2 linked regions of the Piscinibacter sp. HJYY11 genome follow. The protein of the gene in region 1 interacts with the protein of each later gene in a pairwise test. Links are inferred from orthologs where the notes say so. Each region holds a gene or a part of one and is shown on either strand. Other genes may lie near its edges.

Region 1 (6,409 bases):
GATCAGCCAGGCATGGGCGCGCCACACGAAGAGGCCGTAGAGCGCGAGGCCGCCGACGACCGCGATGAGGTCGTTGGCCGCGCTCGGCGGCGCGCCGAGGGTCGGGCGCTGCACGCGCCGCTTGAGCGAGATGCGGTCGGCCACCGCCCACACGAGGAAGCCGCCGAAGAGCAGCACGTCGGCCAAGGTGCCGTTGGCGAGCAGGTGCGCCAGCGCCCAAAGCTTGGTGGCGGCGAGCATCGGGTGCTTGGCGGCGGTCTTGATGCGCCCGGGCAGGTAGGCGGCCAGCAAAAGCGGGAACACCGGCAGCAGCAAGAGCATGGACAGGTGCCGCATCCAGGTGGGCGGTGCGTATAGCAGCGGCGCGGTGAGGCGTGCTTCGCCGTAGCCATAGACGATGAGCACGAAGCCCACGATGGCGACCACGGTGTACACGCCCTTCCAGCCCAGCGCGTTGCTCGCGGCCTGCGCGTCACGCCAGGCTGGCGCGACGATCGACACCGAGTGGATGCCGAGGAAGAGGACGAGTCCGAGAATCAGCAGGGTCATGGGGCGCTCCGGAGAGGCGAAGTCGCGCAGTCTAGGGCCTCTTCGGCACCTGCGATCAGAACACCAGCGTGCGCCAGCGCAGGTCGGCCGCGCGGGCCATGAACTGCACCGCGCCGCCTCGGCGTGTGCATTCGGGGATCAGCGTGGCGCCGGCGAGGCCGTGTGCCTGCAGGGCATCGCTGCAGGCGAAGAAGACGGCGCCGTGCGCGACGGCTTCGCGCATCGCGTCGTACACCGACTTGGGGTGCTCCGACGCAAAAAGCGCCGCCGCCACCCCCGGCTCCAGCAGCCGCACGCTGCGCGCGGTGAAGTAGACCTCGACCGGCATGTCGAGCGCTGCCGCCGCCGCGGCGTGGAAGAACGGCGTGGCCAGGCGATGCGGCGCCTCGGGCTCGCTGGCCCAGAGCAGGATCGCGATGCCCGCGGCGGTGTGGTCGGCGTCGCTCATGGATTCGCCTCGTATGAAGCCGCATGGTGCGCCATCGCCGCCTGCACCGCCTCGCCCTGCACGAGCTGCGCACGGTCACGCTCGAAATCCGCCAGCGCCAGGCGCGCGATCCAGCCTTCGCCATAGGGATCGGTGTGCACCAGGTGCGGCGCCTCCTCCAACCGAGGGTTCACCGCCAGCACCGTGCCCGAGACCGCGCACTTCACCGACACGATGGCCTTGGCCAGCTCCACCACCGCGACCGACCGCCCCTGCTCCACGACCGTGCCCACCGGCTTGGCCCGGCACATGTAGATCTCGCCCGAGAGCTTGATGCCCAGCGCGGTGATGCCGACGGTGGCGCTGCCGTCCGCTTCGAGCCGCGCCCACACGTCGTGCTCGACGAGGTAGTGCAGATCAGGAGGAAAGACCAAGTCCTGCAGGTTCATACACGCTCAGCAGACGGCGGAGGGGTGTGGGAGTCGAACCCACCCGGCGACGCGTGGCGCCACCCACCGGGTTTGAAGCCCGGCCGTCCCACCGGGGACGTTTCCCCTCCATGGAGATGGCCTCAAGCTGCCTCCTCCTTGAACAACATCGAATCGATGCGCAAACGATGGACATCACCCACCCTTCGCAGCAGGCCAATGTGATCGAAATACTCCAATAGCTGGATGGCCCGCTTGCGGCCCAGGCCAGTGGCATCGCGATAAGCAGCGGCCGTGACCTCGCCTCCATGCACCGCCGCCACGTTTCGCGCCAGCGCCGCAAGCTTGCTCATGCACGCGGTCGAATAGAACAGATCCTTCACCACCTGGTGCAACTCGCCACCGCTCGCCAGCCGCGCGAGCGTCGTGCGCATCAGCGCTTCGCTCTCACCGCCGTCGCGCGCCAGATCCCGCGCCCAGCTGCCCTCGAAGCCGGCGGCGGCCAGCATGGGCGCAATCTTCTGCGCGATGCGCTGGTCGGCGCTCGACAGACGCAGCCCGTGCTCCGGCAAGTGCACGAAGGCGCCGCGCACAGCCACCGCGCCCTCGGTCACCAGGCTCGCCAGCAGCGCACGCCACAGCGGCTCGGGCAGACGTGGCGCCGCGAGGCGGCGCAGGCGGCCGCTGTCGGGGCCGAGTTCGTCCGGCCGCTGGGTGTGGAAGGTGCGCAGGGCGCTCAACACGGCGTCGCGCGCGGCCGCGCGGTGCTCGGCGCCGAGCGCCCATTCACCCGTGCCGGCATCGACCGCGCGCAGGCTGCCCTCGGGCATAGTCGGCAGCGCGGCCGGGTCGCGCCCCTCGGCGCCGGCCCAGCGCTGCAGCGACAGCCCGTGAGCCGAAGCCGCCAGCAAGGCCGCGAGCCGCGACGGCGCGTCGGATTGCGACCACGCGTCGAGTTCGCGCAAGCGCTGCGGCGTGCGGCGGTAGCGCACCGGTGCCTGCGGGTCCAGCACCTCGCCGCCGGCGAGCGTGCGGCTGGCGGAGTTGTCGCGCAGCACCACCCTGTCCCCACGCCAGGCCGCGATGGGCTGGGCCAGCACGATCTGCACGCGCCCACGCGCGCCGGGTGCGAGTGCGTCCTGCGTGTCGCTGCGGTCGAGCACGGCCACCGTGCCCATCACGTCGCACGCCCCGAGGTGCACGTGCACCGGCGTGCCCGAGCGCAGCGGCCGCGCCTCGTCGTGCCACAACGTGAGATCCGCATCGAGCCGCTGCGTGTCGAGCGCGCCATGGGGTGCGGTGAGCCATTGGCCGCGCGCGATGTCGTCCTTTGCCACGCCGACCAGCGCCACTGCACACCGCTGGCCCGCATGCGCCTGCGTGACCACCTGGTTCTGCGCATGCAGGCTGCGCACACGCGCGCGCAGCCCCTTGGCCGAGGGCAGGATCAGCAGTTCGTCGCCCACCTGCACCTGGCCTGCATGCACGGTGCCGGTGACGACCGTGCCCACACCGGCCAGCGTGAACACGCGGTCGATCGCCAGGCGGAACGAAGCTCCCGCCATGTCGCGCTGCGCCGTCTGGCGCGCGGCGTCGAAGAGCAGCCCGCGCAGGTCGGCGAGCCCCGCGCCGGTGTGTGCCGACACCGGCAGCACCGGCGCACCGGCGAGCGAGCTGTCGGCCAGCAGTGCGGCCACCTCCTCCTGCACCGCGGCCACACGCGTGCCCTCAGCGCGGTCGATCTTGGTCACCGCCACCGCGCCGCGCGACACCCCCAGCAGCGACAGCACCGCCAGGTGTTCGCGCGTCTGCGGCATCACGCCATCGTCGGCGGCCACCAGCAGCAGGCCGTAGTCGATGCCGGTGGCGCCGGCGAGCATGGTGTGCACCAGGCGCTCGTGACCGGGGACGTCGATGAAGCCGATGCGTTCATCGGTGTCGGGCGTGTCGAGAAACGCATAGCCGAGTTCGATCGAGATGCCGCGCCGTTTCTCTTCGGGCAGCCGATCGGTGTCGACGCCGGTGAGCGCCCGCACCAGCGTGGTCTTGCCGTGGTCGATGTGACCGGCGGTGCCGACGATCATGCGCTCAGGCCCTCGCGCAGCTGCGGCAGTTGCGCGACGAAGGGCCGCGCGTCTTCGAGGCAGCGCAGGTCGAGCAGCAGGCGGTCGTCGGCGATGCGGCCGATCACCGGCACCGGCAGGCTGCGCAGCGCCAGCGCCAGGCGGTCGAGCGCCGTGCCCAGGCCCTTCTTGCGGGTGCCCGTGGGCGCGAGCGCGAGGCCGGCCGAGGGCAGCCGCTCCACCGGCAGCGAGCCCGAGCCGATCTGCCCTTGCAGCGCCACCACCTCCACGCCGAACTGCGGCGCCACCGCGGAGGCGACCATCGGTTGCAGCTCGTGCGCCAGCGCACGGATCGCATCGGCCGGCCGGGTGAGCAGGCGCAGCGTCGGCAGGTCATGCGCCAGCCGCTCGGGCCGCAGGTAGAGCAAGAGCGTCGCTTCGAGCGCCGCCAGCGGCAGCTTGCTCATGCGCAGCGCACGCTTCATCGGGAACTTGCGGATGCGTGCCACCGCCTCCTTGCGGCCGACGATCAGCCCGGCCTGCGGGCCGCCGAGCAGCTTGTCGCCGCTGAAGGTGACGACGTCGCACCCGGCCGCGAGCATCTCCTGCGGCGTGGGCTCGCGCGGCAGGCCGTACTGCGCCAGGTCGATGAGCGAGCCGCTGCCGAGGTCGGTGGCCAGCGGCACGCCGCGCGCATGGGCGATGCCGGCGAGCGTCGCTTCGTCCACCGCCGAGGTGAAGCCCTGCACCGCGTAGTTGCTGGTGTGCACCTTCATCACGAGCGCGGTGCGTTCGTTGATCGCCGCCTCGTAGTCGCGCGGGTGGGTGCGGTTGGTGGTGCCCACCTCCACCAACGTCGCGCCCGCACTGGCCATCACGTCGGGCATGCGGAAGGCACCGCCGATCTCGACCAGCTCGCCGCGCGAGACGATGACCTCGCGACCACCGGGATGGTGGGACGCCATCGCCGCGATGGTGAGCAGCACCGCTGCCGCGTTGTTGTTGACGACGGTCGCGGCCTCGGCACCGGTGATGCGGCACAGCAGCTCCTCGACGAGGCTGTCGCGATCGCCGCGCCCGCCCGAGGCAATGTCGTACTCGAGGTTGTTGGGGCCGGCCATCATGGCCAGCAGGTGCTGCAGCGCGCTGTCGGCCAGCAGCGCGCGGCCGAGGTTGGTGTGGATCACCGTGCCGGTGAGGTTGAACACGCGGCGCATGCGCGGGGCGAGCCGCTGTTCGATGCGATCGGCGAGCGACGTGGCCAGCGCTTCGGGCTGCACGGCGGTCGCATCGAGCACGCCCGCAAGCGCATGGGTACGCAGGGACTCAAGCAGCCCCCGCGCTTCCTCCGTCACCAGGGTGTGGCCGTGCTCGGCCACGAGCGCCGTCACGGCGGGCAGGCGCAGCAGGCGGTCAACGGAGGGGAGGTCCTTCGCGCTGGCCTTGGAACCGTGAACCACGGATTCGGCGGGCCGGGCGGTCATGGCGCCCCCGGAGGGGGTGGTTCGGGCTCGCCGAAGAGCAGCATCAGGTTGACGCCATGCCGCTTGAGGCCGGTGTCGGACACCAGCAGGTCCAGCGTGAGCGTCGCCAGGTCATCGGCCACCGGCTCCACGAAGGGCTCGCGGTCGCTGTGCACGATCTTGAGGTAGTGGCCGCAGTCCTCGCAGGTCTCGGCCTGCACCGCGGCACCGGCGGCGCGGCTCGCGCTGTCGTCGTCGGCGCCGGCCAGGTCGAGCGACTGGTAAGCCACATGCTTGTTGCTCAGGCAGTGGGTGCACTGGATGCGCAGCATGTGCCACTGCGCGCTGCACAACGAGCAGTGCAGGTAGCGCTGGCCCATCAGCTCGCCGCCGCTGCGCGTGATGCTCGCCACCGGCCGGCTGCCGCAGCAGGGGCAGGCGGTCGCGTCGTCGATGCGGCCGAAGGCCTGGCCGCCTTGCGGATGCCGCGACTGCCGCTGCACGACGGCGGCGACCATGTGCACCCAGTAGACCTGCAGGGCCGCCGCGACGAGCGGCGCGGTGGCGAGGTCCAGCCCTTCCATCACGCAGGTGAGCAGGCAGTCGGCCTGGCGCTCCAGCCATTCGCCATCGGCGCTTTCAAGACGCGCGAGCGTGGGCTGCGTCGCCGCCGGAGCCTTCTCGCGCAGCTCGGCCACAAGCGCGCGCAGCACGCCGTGCCACGCTGCATCGCGCGGCCACTCCGACGCCGGCAGCGGCGGCACGCCACGCTCGGCGGCGCGGTCGAGCGCCTGGGCATCGGGCAGCGGCACCTCGGGGAACTGGGCGAGCCGCGTCTGCTGCGCCTGCGCGAGATCCGCCATGAAGACCAGGAAGTCTTCCATCGCGTGGCCCCGCGCGAGCTGGCGCAGCCGCATCGCGCGCTCGGCGAACAGGGTCGCGCGCTGCGGCATCTGCAGGAAGGGCGTCTCGCCGCCCGCCTTGGCCGCAATCTCTTCCGCGGACATCACCCGCACGGTGGCCGTCACCGCCATGGCCGTTTCACTCCTTGCCTGAAGCGCGGGCCCCCGATCAAGCCCGCCGGCCGATGATGCACCGTCAACGGCCCTCCGTCATCTTGCGGTGCCACAGCGCATGGTTCTGCCGCGCCCAGCTTTCGGTGACGGTGCCGCGCGTCATCGCCCGCACGGTGCCCTTGACCCAGATCGCGGCGTACACGTGCACGATGACTGCGAGGATCAACACCACCGCCGCCGCCGCGTGCAGCAGCAACGCAAGCCTCTGCAGCACGATGGGGAAGAAGCCGGTGAACCACGGCGACCAGAACATGAACCCGGTGACGAGGATGACGAGCAGGCTCGCGGCCATCAGCCAGAAGACGATCTTCTGCCCGGCGTTGTACTTGCCCGCGGGCGGCATCTTCGACTTGTCGCCGCGCAGCATCTCGCCCGCATGCTGGCGCCACACGCGGTCGTCGTC
Region 2 (6,654 bases), 730 kb from region 1 along the record:
ACGGCGGCGGTGCCCAGGGCACGCAGGTCAGCGGTCTCGATGGCGGCGACGTGGTCGCTCGTCAGGTAGCCGACTTGAGCAGCGCTCAGCGAGGCGACTTGTGCCGTGGTCAGGGCGGCGATGTCGGCCGTCTCCATCGTGGGCAGCTGGTCGCTGTTCAGCGCGGCGATCTGGGCGGTCGTCAGGCGCGGGATCTGGTCGGAGGTCAGCGCGTTCAGGTCGGCGGTGCCGAGGCCGCCGATCTGGGCGGTGGTCAGCGACGAGACCTGGGCCGTGGTCAGCAGCGGCACCTGGTCGGACGTGAGGGCGGCGAGCTGGTCGTTGGTGAGCGCGCGGATCGCGTTGCTGCTCAGCGAGCGCAGGTCATCGCTTTGCAGGCGCGAGATCTGGTCGCTGGTGAGGCCGGCGACCTGGGCGGCGGTGAGGCCGGCGAAGTGCGCGGTGCCCAGCGCATTCAGGTCTTGCGTGGTCAGCGTGTTGATCTGGTCGGAGGTGAGCGCGGCGGTCTGGGCCGTGGTCAGCGCACCCATCTGGTCGCTGCTCAGGGCGGCGAGCTGTTCGCTCGTGAGGCCGCGGATCGAGGCGGTGTTGAGCACGCGCAGGTCAGCGGTCTCGATCGCGGCGATGTGGTCGCTCGTGAGGTAGCCGACCTGGCCGGCGCTCAGCGCGGCGACCTGGGCAGTCGTCAGCGCAACGATGTCGGCCGTCTGCATGTAGGGCAGCTGGTCGCTGTTGAGCGCGGCGATCTGGGCCGTCGTCAGGCGCGGGATCTGGTCGGAGGTCAGCGCGTTCAGGTCGGCGGTGCCGAGGCCTGCGATCTGGGCGGTGGTGAGCGAGGTGATCTGGGCCGAGGTCAGCGCGCCGATCTGGTCGGAGGTGAGCGCGGTGAACTGGTCGCTGTTGAAGCTGCGGATCGCGGCGGTCGAGATGGCGCGCAGGTCATCAGTCTGCAGGTGCGCGATCTGGTCGCTGGTGAGGTTCATCAACTGCGACGACGACATCGCGGCGAAGTGCGCGGTGCTGAAGGCGTTGAGGTCTTGCGTGGCGAGCGACGAGAGCTGCTCGGTGGTGAGCGCGGCCACCTGGGCGGTGGTAAAGGCGCCGACCTGGTCGGTCGACAGGGCGCCGATCTGGTCGCTGTTCAGCGCGCGGACGGCGGTGCTCGTCAGGGCGCGCAGGTCGTTCGTCTCGAACGCCATCATGTGGTCACTGTTCAGCGCACCGATGCCGGTGGTCGTGATGGCCGCCATCTGTGCGGTCGTCAGGGCCACGATCTGGTCAGTGCGGAACGCCGCCCAGTCTTCTGTGGTCAGCCCAGCGATCGATCGGGTCGACAAGCCGGCGATCTGCTGGGTGCTCAGTGCGGGGATGATGGTGGCCATGTGGGTTCCTGTTGCAGTTTTTCGGTCGGCGACGTCGGCTTTTCCTTGAACCTGGGTCGCGGCGCTCGAGACGGAAAGTTGTTCGTTTGCTGTCTTTCGTGGGTCGGGAGGGGGTGTGGTGGTGAGGCGCGAATGCACCGTCCACAGGTCTTCCTCTCTTCCCAGTCCGTCGGAATATCGGTGAACACCCCCCCGGACTTAAGGGTGATGTGCAGGCCTTAGTGGCCTCTTTTCCGTGTGCACGGGGGTGCTTGAACGAGCGCGCGAGACATCCGTCACGAACGGGTGCCCAGAACGACAAAGGCCCCGTCGTTGCCGACGGGGCCTGTGCATCCGGAGGTCGTGAAGCTGTTCGCGTTCTCTATATGGAGGGGCCGCGGCGCCCTGAGGCCTCAGCCATGGCGGGCTGCGAATTCCTTCATGTACTGGGCGAGCGCCTGCACGCCCTCGAGGGGCATGGCGTTGTAGATCGAGGCCCGGATGCCGCCCACCGAGCTGTGGCCCTTGAGCTGCACCATGCCGCGCTCGGTGGCGCCCTTGAGGAAGGTGGTGGTGAGCTCTTCGGTGGGCAGGGTGAAGGGCACGTTCATCAGCGAACGGTCGCTGCGCGCGACGGGGCTCTTGTAGAAGGGCGTCGCGTCCAGCAGGTCGTACAGCAGTGCGGCCTTCTTCCGGTTGTGCGCTTCCATCGCGGCGAGGCCGCCTTGTTTCTTCAGCCACTGGTACACGAGCCCGGCGATGTAGATCGCGTAGGTGGGCGGTGTGTTGAGCATGGAGTCGTGGTCGGCCTGCTGCTTGAAGTCGAAGGCATTGGGCGTGATGGGCAGGGCGCGGCCGAGCAGGTCGTCGCGCACGATCACGAGCGTCATGCCGGAGGGGCCCATGTTCTTCTGCGCGCCGGCGAAGATGAGGCCGTAGCGGCTCACGTCGATGGGGCGCGAGAGGATGTCGGACGACATGTCGGCCACGAGCGGCACGTTGCCGGTGTCAGGCACCCAGTGGTACTGCACGCCGCCGATGGTCTCGTTGCTGCAGATGTGCACGTAGGCGGCCTCGGGGTCGAGCTTCCAGGTGTCACGCGGCGGGATGCAGGTGTAGTGCTGCGGCTCGCTGGTGGCGGCTTCGTTGGCCTGGGCGTATTTCTTCGCCTCCTTCAGCGACTTGCTGGCCCACGAGCCGGTGTTGATGACATCGATGCTCTTCTTGTTGCCGAGCAGGTTCATCGGGATGATGCCGTTCATGCCGACACCGCCGCCCTGCAGGAAGAGGATCTTGTAGTTGCTCGGCAGATTCAAGAGCTCCGTCAGGTCGGCCTTGGCCTGCGCATGGATCGACATGAACTCCTTGCCGCGGTGGCTCATCTCCATCACCGACATGCCGGAGCCTTGCCAGTCGAGCATCTCGTCGGCGGCCTGGCGGAGCACGGATTCGGGGAGGACGGCGGGGCCGGCGCTGAAGTTGTAGGCGCGAGTCATGTCTCTTGAACGGTTTGCGGAAGGGGACGGGGTAGCTTAGCTGATGGGGGTGCGCGGCTGGCAGTACAGATGGCGCGGATATGGGGGATGACAGAGCGGCACATCGGGCCTGGGGTGAGGGGCTCCGTTCATGTCCCCCGACGAGGATCGCTCCCGCGAGCCTCGTCTCCTCCTTTACTTCACTGCGCCCCTCACCCCAGGCCCGATGTGCGAGACGCTCTGCCCTGCGAAAGATGTATTTCGCGGCCGTGGTGGCGTGCGGGGCTGGGGTGTCGCACGGAGCGAAGTAAAGGAGGAGCAAGGGATCACGGGAGTGATCTCTTGCGGGGGACATGAGCGGAGTGCGATACCCCAGCCCCGCACGCTCGCGCCGAACAACACAAGGCGCCTGTTAGATTCCAAGCCCATGAGTGAAATGAGCTTCTTCTGGCACGACTACGAAACCTTCGGTCGTGTGCCGCGCCGTGACCGGCCTTCGCAGTTTGCGGGCGTGCGCACCGATGCGGATCTGAACGAGATCGGCAAGCCGGTGATGGTGTATTGCCAGCCCGCGCCCGACTACCTGCCCGACCCCGAGTCGTGTCTGCTCACCGGCATCCTGCCGCAGGTGTGCCTGGCCCAGGGCCTGCCCGAGCATGCGTTTGCCGATCTGATCGAGAAGGAGCTGGCGACGCCCGGCACCATCGGCGTGGGCTACAACTCCATCCGCTTCGACGATGAAGTGACCCGCCATCTCTTCTGGCGCAACCTCATCGACCCCTATGCGCGCGAGTGGCAGAACGAGTGCGGCCGGTGGGACCTGCTCGACGTGGTGCGCGTCACCTGGGCGCTGCGGCCCGAAGGCATCGAGTGGCCGGTGCACGAGGATGGCCGGCCTTCGTTCAAGCTCGAGCACCTGACCAAGGCCAACGGCCTGCTCCACGAAGCGGCGCACGATGCACTCTCCGACGTGCGCGCCACCATCGCAGTGGCCCGGCTCATCAAGACGCGCCAGCCCAAGCTGTGGGACTTCTGCCTGCGCCTGCGCCGCAAAGACGAGGTGATCCGCGAAATGGGCGTGGGCAAGCCTTTCCTGCACGTCTCGGGCATGTACGGCGTGGAGCGCGGCTGCATGGCGCTCGTGTGGCCGCTCGCGCCGCACCCGACCAACAAGAACGAAGTCATTGTGTGGGACCTGGCCACCGACCCGAGCGAGCTCTTCACCCTCGGCGTGGAGGCGATCCGCGAGCGCATGTTCAGCAAGGCCGATGCGCTGCCCGAGGGCGTGGCGCGCCTGCCGATCAAGACCATCCACATCAACAAGTCGCCCATCGTGGTGGGCAACCTCAAGACGCTGAGCGATGCCGTGGCGGCGAAGTGGGGCGTCGACGTGGCGCTGGGCCTGCGACACGCGGAGCTGTGCGCGCAGAAAGGCCAGCTGCTCGCCGGCATGTGGCCCGCGGTGTTCGACCGCCCGCAAGTGGAGGGCAAGCCCGATGTCGACGAAGACCTCTACGGCGGATTCGTCGGCAACGAAGACCGCCGCACCCTGCAGCGCCTGCGTGGCCTGACGCCCGAGCAACTGGCGGAGAAACGCCCGGTGTTTGCCGACAAGCGGCTCGACGAGCTTCTGTTCCGCTACCGCGCGCGCAACTTCCCGCACACGCTCAACGATGTCGAGCGGCTGCAGTGGCAGGAGCATTGCGCCCACAAGCTGCACGACGGCGCCGGTGGGGCGCTCACGCTGGAAGCGTTCTTCGAGCGCATCGACCAGCTCGAGCCCGAGGCCGACGAGCGGGCGCAGGAAATCCTGGGCGCGCTCGTCGACTACGCGACCGAGATCGCCCCCGAGCGCGACTGAACCAAATGAAAAAGCCCGCGGTGTGAGCCGCGGGCTTTTGGCTTGTGAGCGCTGAGCGATCAGGCCGTCGTCACCGACTTCGCCGTCTCGACGTACTCGTCGATCTGGTTGAAGTTGAGGTAGCGGTACACGCTCGCCTTGTCGGCGTCGATGATGCCCATCTCCTTCAGGTACTCGGCCGGCGAGGGCAGCTTGCCCAGGCGCGAGGCGATGGCCGCGAGCTCCGCCGAGCCGAGGAACACGTTGGTGTTCTTGCCCAGGCGGTTCGGGAAGTTGCGGGTCGAGGTGGAGATCACCGTCGCGCCCTCGCGCACCTGCGCCTGGTTGCCCATGCACAGCGAGCAGCCCGGCATCTCGGTGCGCGCGCCGGCGGTGCCGAAGGCGGCGTAGTGGCCTTCCTTGATCAGCTCGTCCTGGTCCATCTTGGTCGGCGGGGCCACCCACAGCTTGACCGGGATGTCGCGCTGGCCGCCGAGCAGCTTGGCAGCCGCACGGAAGTGGCCGATGTTGGTCATGCACGAGCCGATGAAGGCTTCGTCGATCTTGGTGCCTTGCACTTCCGACAGGAACTTGGCGTCGTCCGGGTCGTTCGGGCAGCAGACGATCGGCTCCTTGATGTCGGCCAGGTCGATCTCGATGACGGCGGCGTACTCGGCGTCCTTGTCGGCTTCGAGCAGCTGCGGGTTGGCGAGCCAGGCTTCGACCTTCTCGATGCGGCGCTGCAGGGTGCGGGCGTCGGCATACCCGTTGGCGATCATGTTCTTCATCAGAACGACGTTCGACTGCAGGTACTCGGCGACCGGCTCCTTGTTGAGCTTGATCGTGCAGCCGGCGGCCGAGCGCTCGGCGGAAGCGTCCGACAGTTCGAAGGCTTGCTCGACCTTCAGGTTCGGCAGGCCTTCGATCTCGAGCACGCGGCCCGAGAAGATGTTCTTCTTGCCGGCCTTGGCGACCGTCAGCAGGCCTTGCTTGATCGCGTAGAGCGGAATCGCATGCACGAGGTCACGCAGGGTGACGCCCGGCTGCAGCTCGCCCTTGAAGCGCACCAGCACCGATTCGGGCATGTCGAGCGGCATCACGCCGGTCGCCGCTGCGAAGGCGACGAGGCCCGAGCCGGCGGGGAAGGAGATGCCGATCGGGAAGCGGGTGTGCGAGTCGCCGCCGGTGCCCACGGTGTCGGGCAGCAGCAGGCGGTTGAGCCAGCTGTGGATCACGCCGTCGCCCGGGCGCAGGGCCACGCCGCCGCGGTTGCTGATGAAGGCCGGCAGCTCGCGGTGCATCTTCACGTCGACCGGCTTCGGGTAGGCCGCGGTGTGGCAGAAGGACTGCATCACCATGTCGGCGCTGAAGCCCAGGCAGGCCAGGTCCTTCAGCTCGTCCCGGGTCATCGGGCCCGTCGTGTCTTGCGAGCCGACGGTGGTCATCTTGGGCTCGCAGTAGGTGCCCGGGCGGATGCCCTGGCCTTCGGGCAGGCCGCAGGCGCGGCCGACCATCTTCTGCGCGAGCGTGAAGCCCTTGCCGCTGTCGACCGGTGCCTTGGGCAGGCGGAACACGGTGGAGGCGGGCAGACCGAGGAATTCGCGCGCGTTGGCGGTCAGCGAGCGGCCGATGATGAGGTTGATGCGGCCGCCGGCACGCACTTCGTCGAGCAGCACGTCGCTCTTGAGCGCGAAGGTGGCGACTGTCTGGCCGTTCTTCTCGAGCTTGCCGTCGTAGGGATAGACGTCGATCACGTCGCCCATCTCGAGCTTCGAGACATCGACCTCGATCGGCAGCGCGCCGGAGTCTTCCTGGGTGTTGAAGAAGATCGGGGCGATCTTGCCGCCGAGGGTGACGCCGCCGAAGCGCTTGTTCGGCACGAAGGGGATGTCTTCGCCGGTGGCCCAGATCACCGAGTTGGTGGCCGACTTGCGCGAAGAGCCGGTGCCGACCACGTCGCCCACGTAGGCCACGAGGT

What was found.
Region 2: the proteins of selB (region 1) and serC interact in binary tests that used the Escherichia coli proteins (3 or more experiments, as listed by UniProt). The link is inferred for Piscinibacter sp. HJYY11 from one-to-one orthologs.

Annotation. Positions count from the first base shown.
Region 1 is NZ_JAERQZ010000001.1:2,159,534-2,165,942, forward strand. Bases 1,019-4,017 are described here. They hold selB (selenocysteine-specific translation elongation factor), read right to left. Parts: upstream 3,489-4,017; coding sequence 1,548-3,488; downstream 1,019-1,547. Other genes in these bases: JI745_RS09895 (glycine cleavage system protein H), read right to left, coding at 1,019-1,425; selA (L-seryl-tRNA(Sec) selenium transferase), read right to left, coding at 3,485-4,017. In the rest of the region: JI745_RS09885 (NnrU family protein), read right to left, coding at 1-549; JI745_RS09890 (DsrE family protein), read right to left, coding at 605-997; more of JI745_RS09895, read right to left, coding at 994-1,018; more of selA, read right to left, coding at 4,018-4,951; formate dehydrogenase accessory protein FdhE, read right to left, coding at 4,948-5,964; JI745_RS09920 (formate dehydrogenase subunit gamma), read right to left, coding at 6,029-6,409. UniProt on the Escherichia coli protein: Translation factor necessary for the incorporation of selenocysteine into proteins. It probably replaces EF-Tu for the insertion of selenocysteine directed by the UGA codon. SelB binds GTP and GDP.
Region 2 is NZ_JAERQZ010000001.1:1,427,919-1,434,572, reverse strand. Bases 817-3,687 are described here. They hold serC (3-phosphoserine/phosphohydroxythreonine transaminase), read right to left. Parts: upstream 2,858-3,687; coding sequence 1,775-2,857; downstream 817-1,774. Other genes in these bases: sbcB (exodeoxyribonuclease I), read left to right, coding at 3,264-3,687; JI745_RS06480 (hypothetical protein), read right to left, coding at 817-1,382. Also shown: more of JI745_RS06480, read right to left, coding at 1-816; more of sbcB, read left to right, coding at 3,688-4,697; acnB (bifunctional aconitate hydratase 2/2-methylisocitrate dehydratase), read right to left, coding at 4,757-6,654. UniProt on the Escherichia coli protein: Catalyzes the reversible conversion of 3-phosphohydroxypyruvate to phosphoserine and of 3-hydroxy-2-oxo-4-phosphonooxybutanoate to phosphohydroxythreonine. Is involved in both pyridoxine and serine biosynthesis.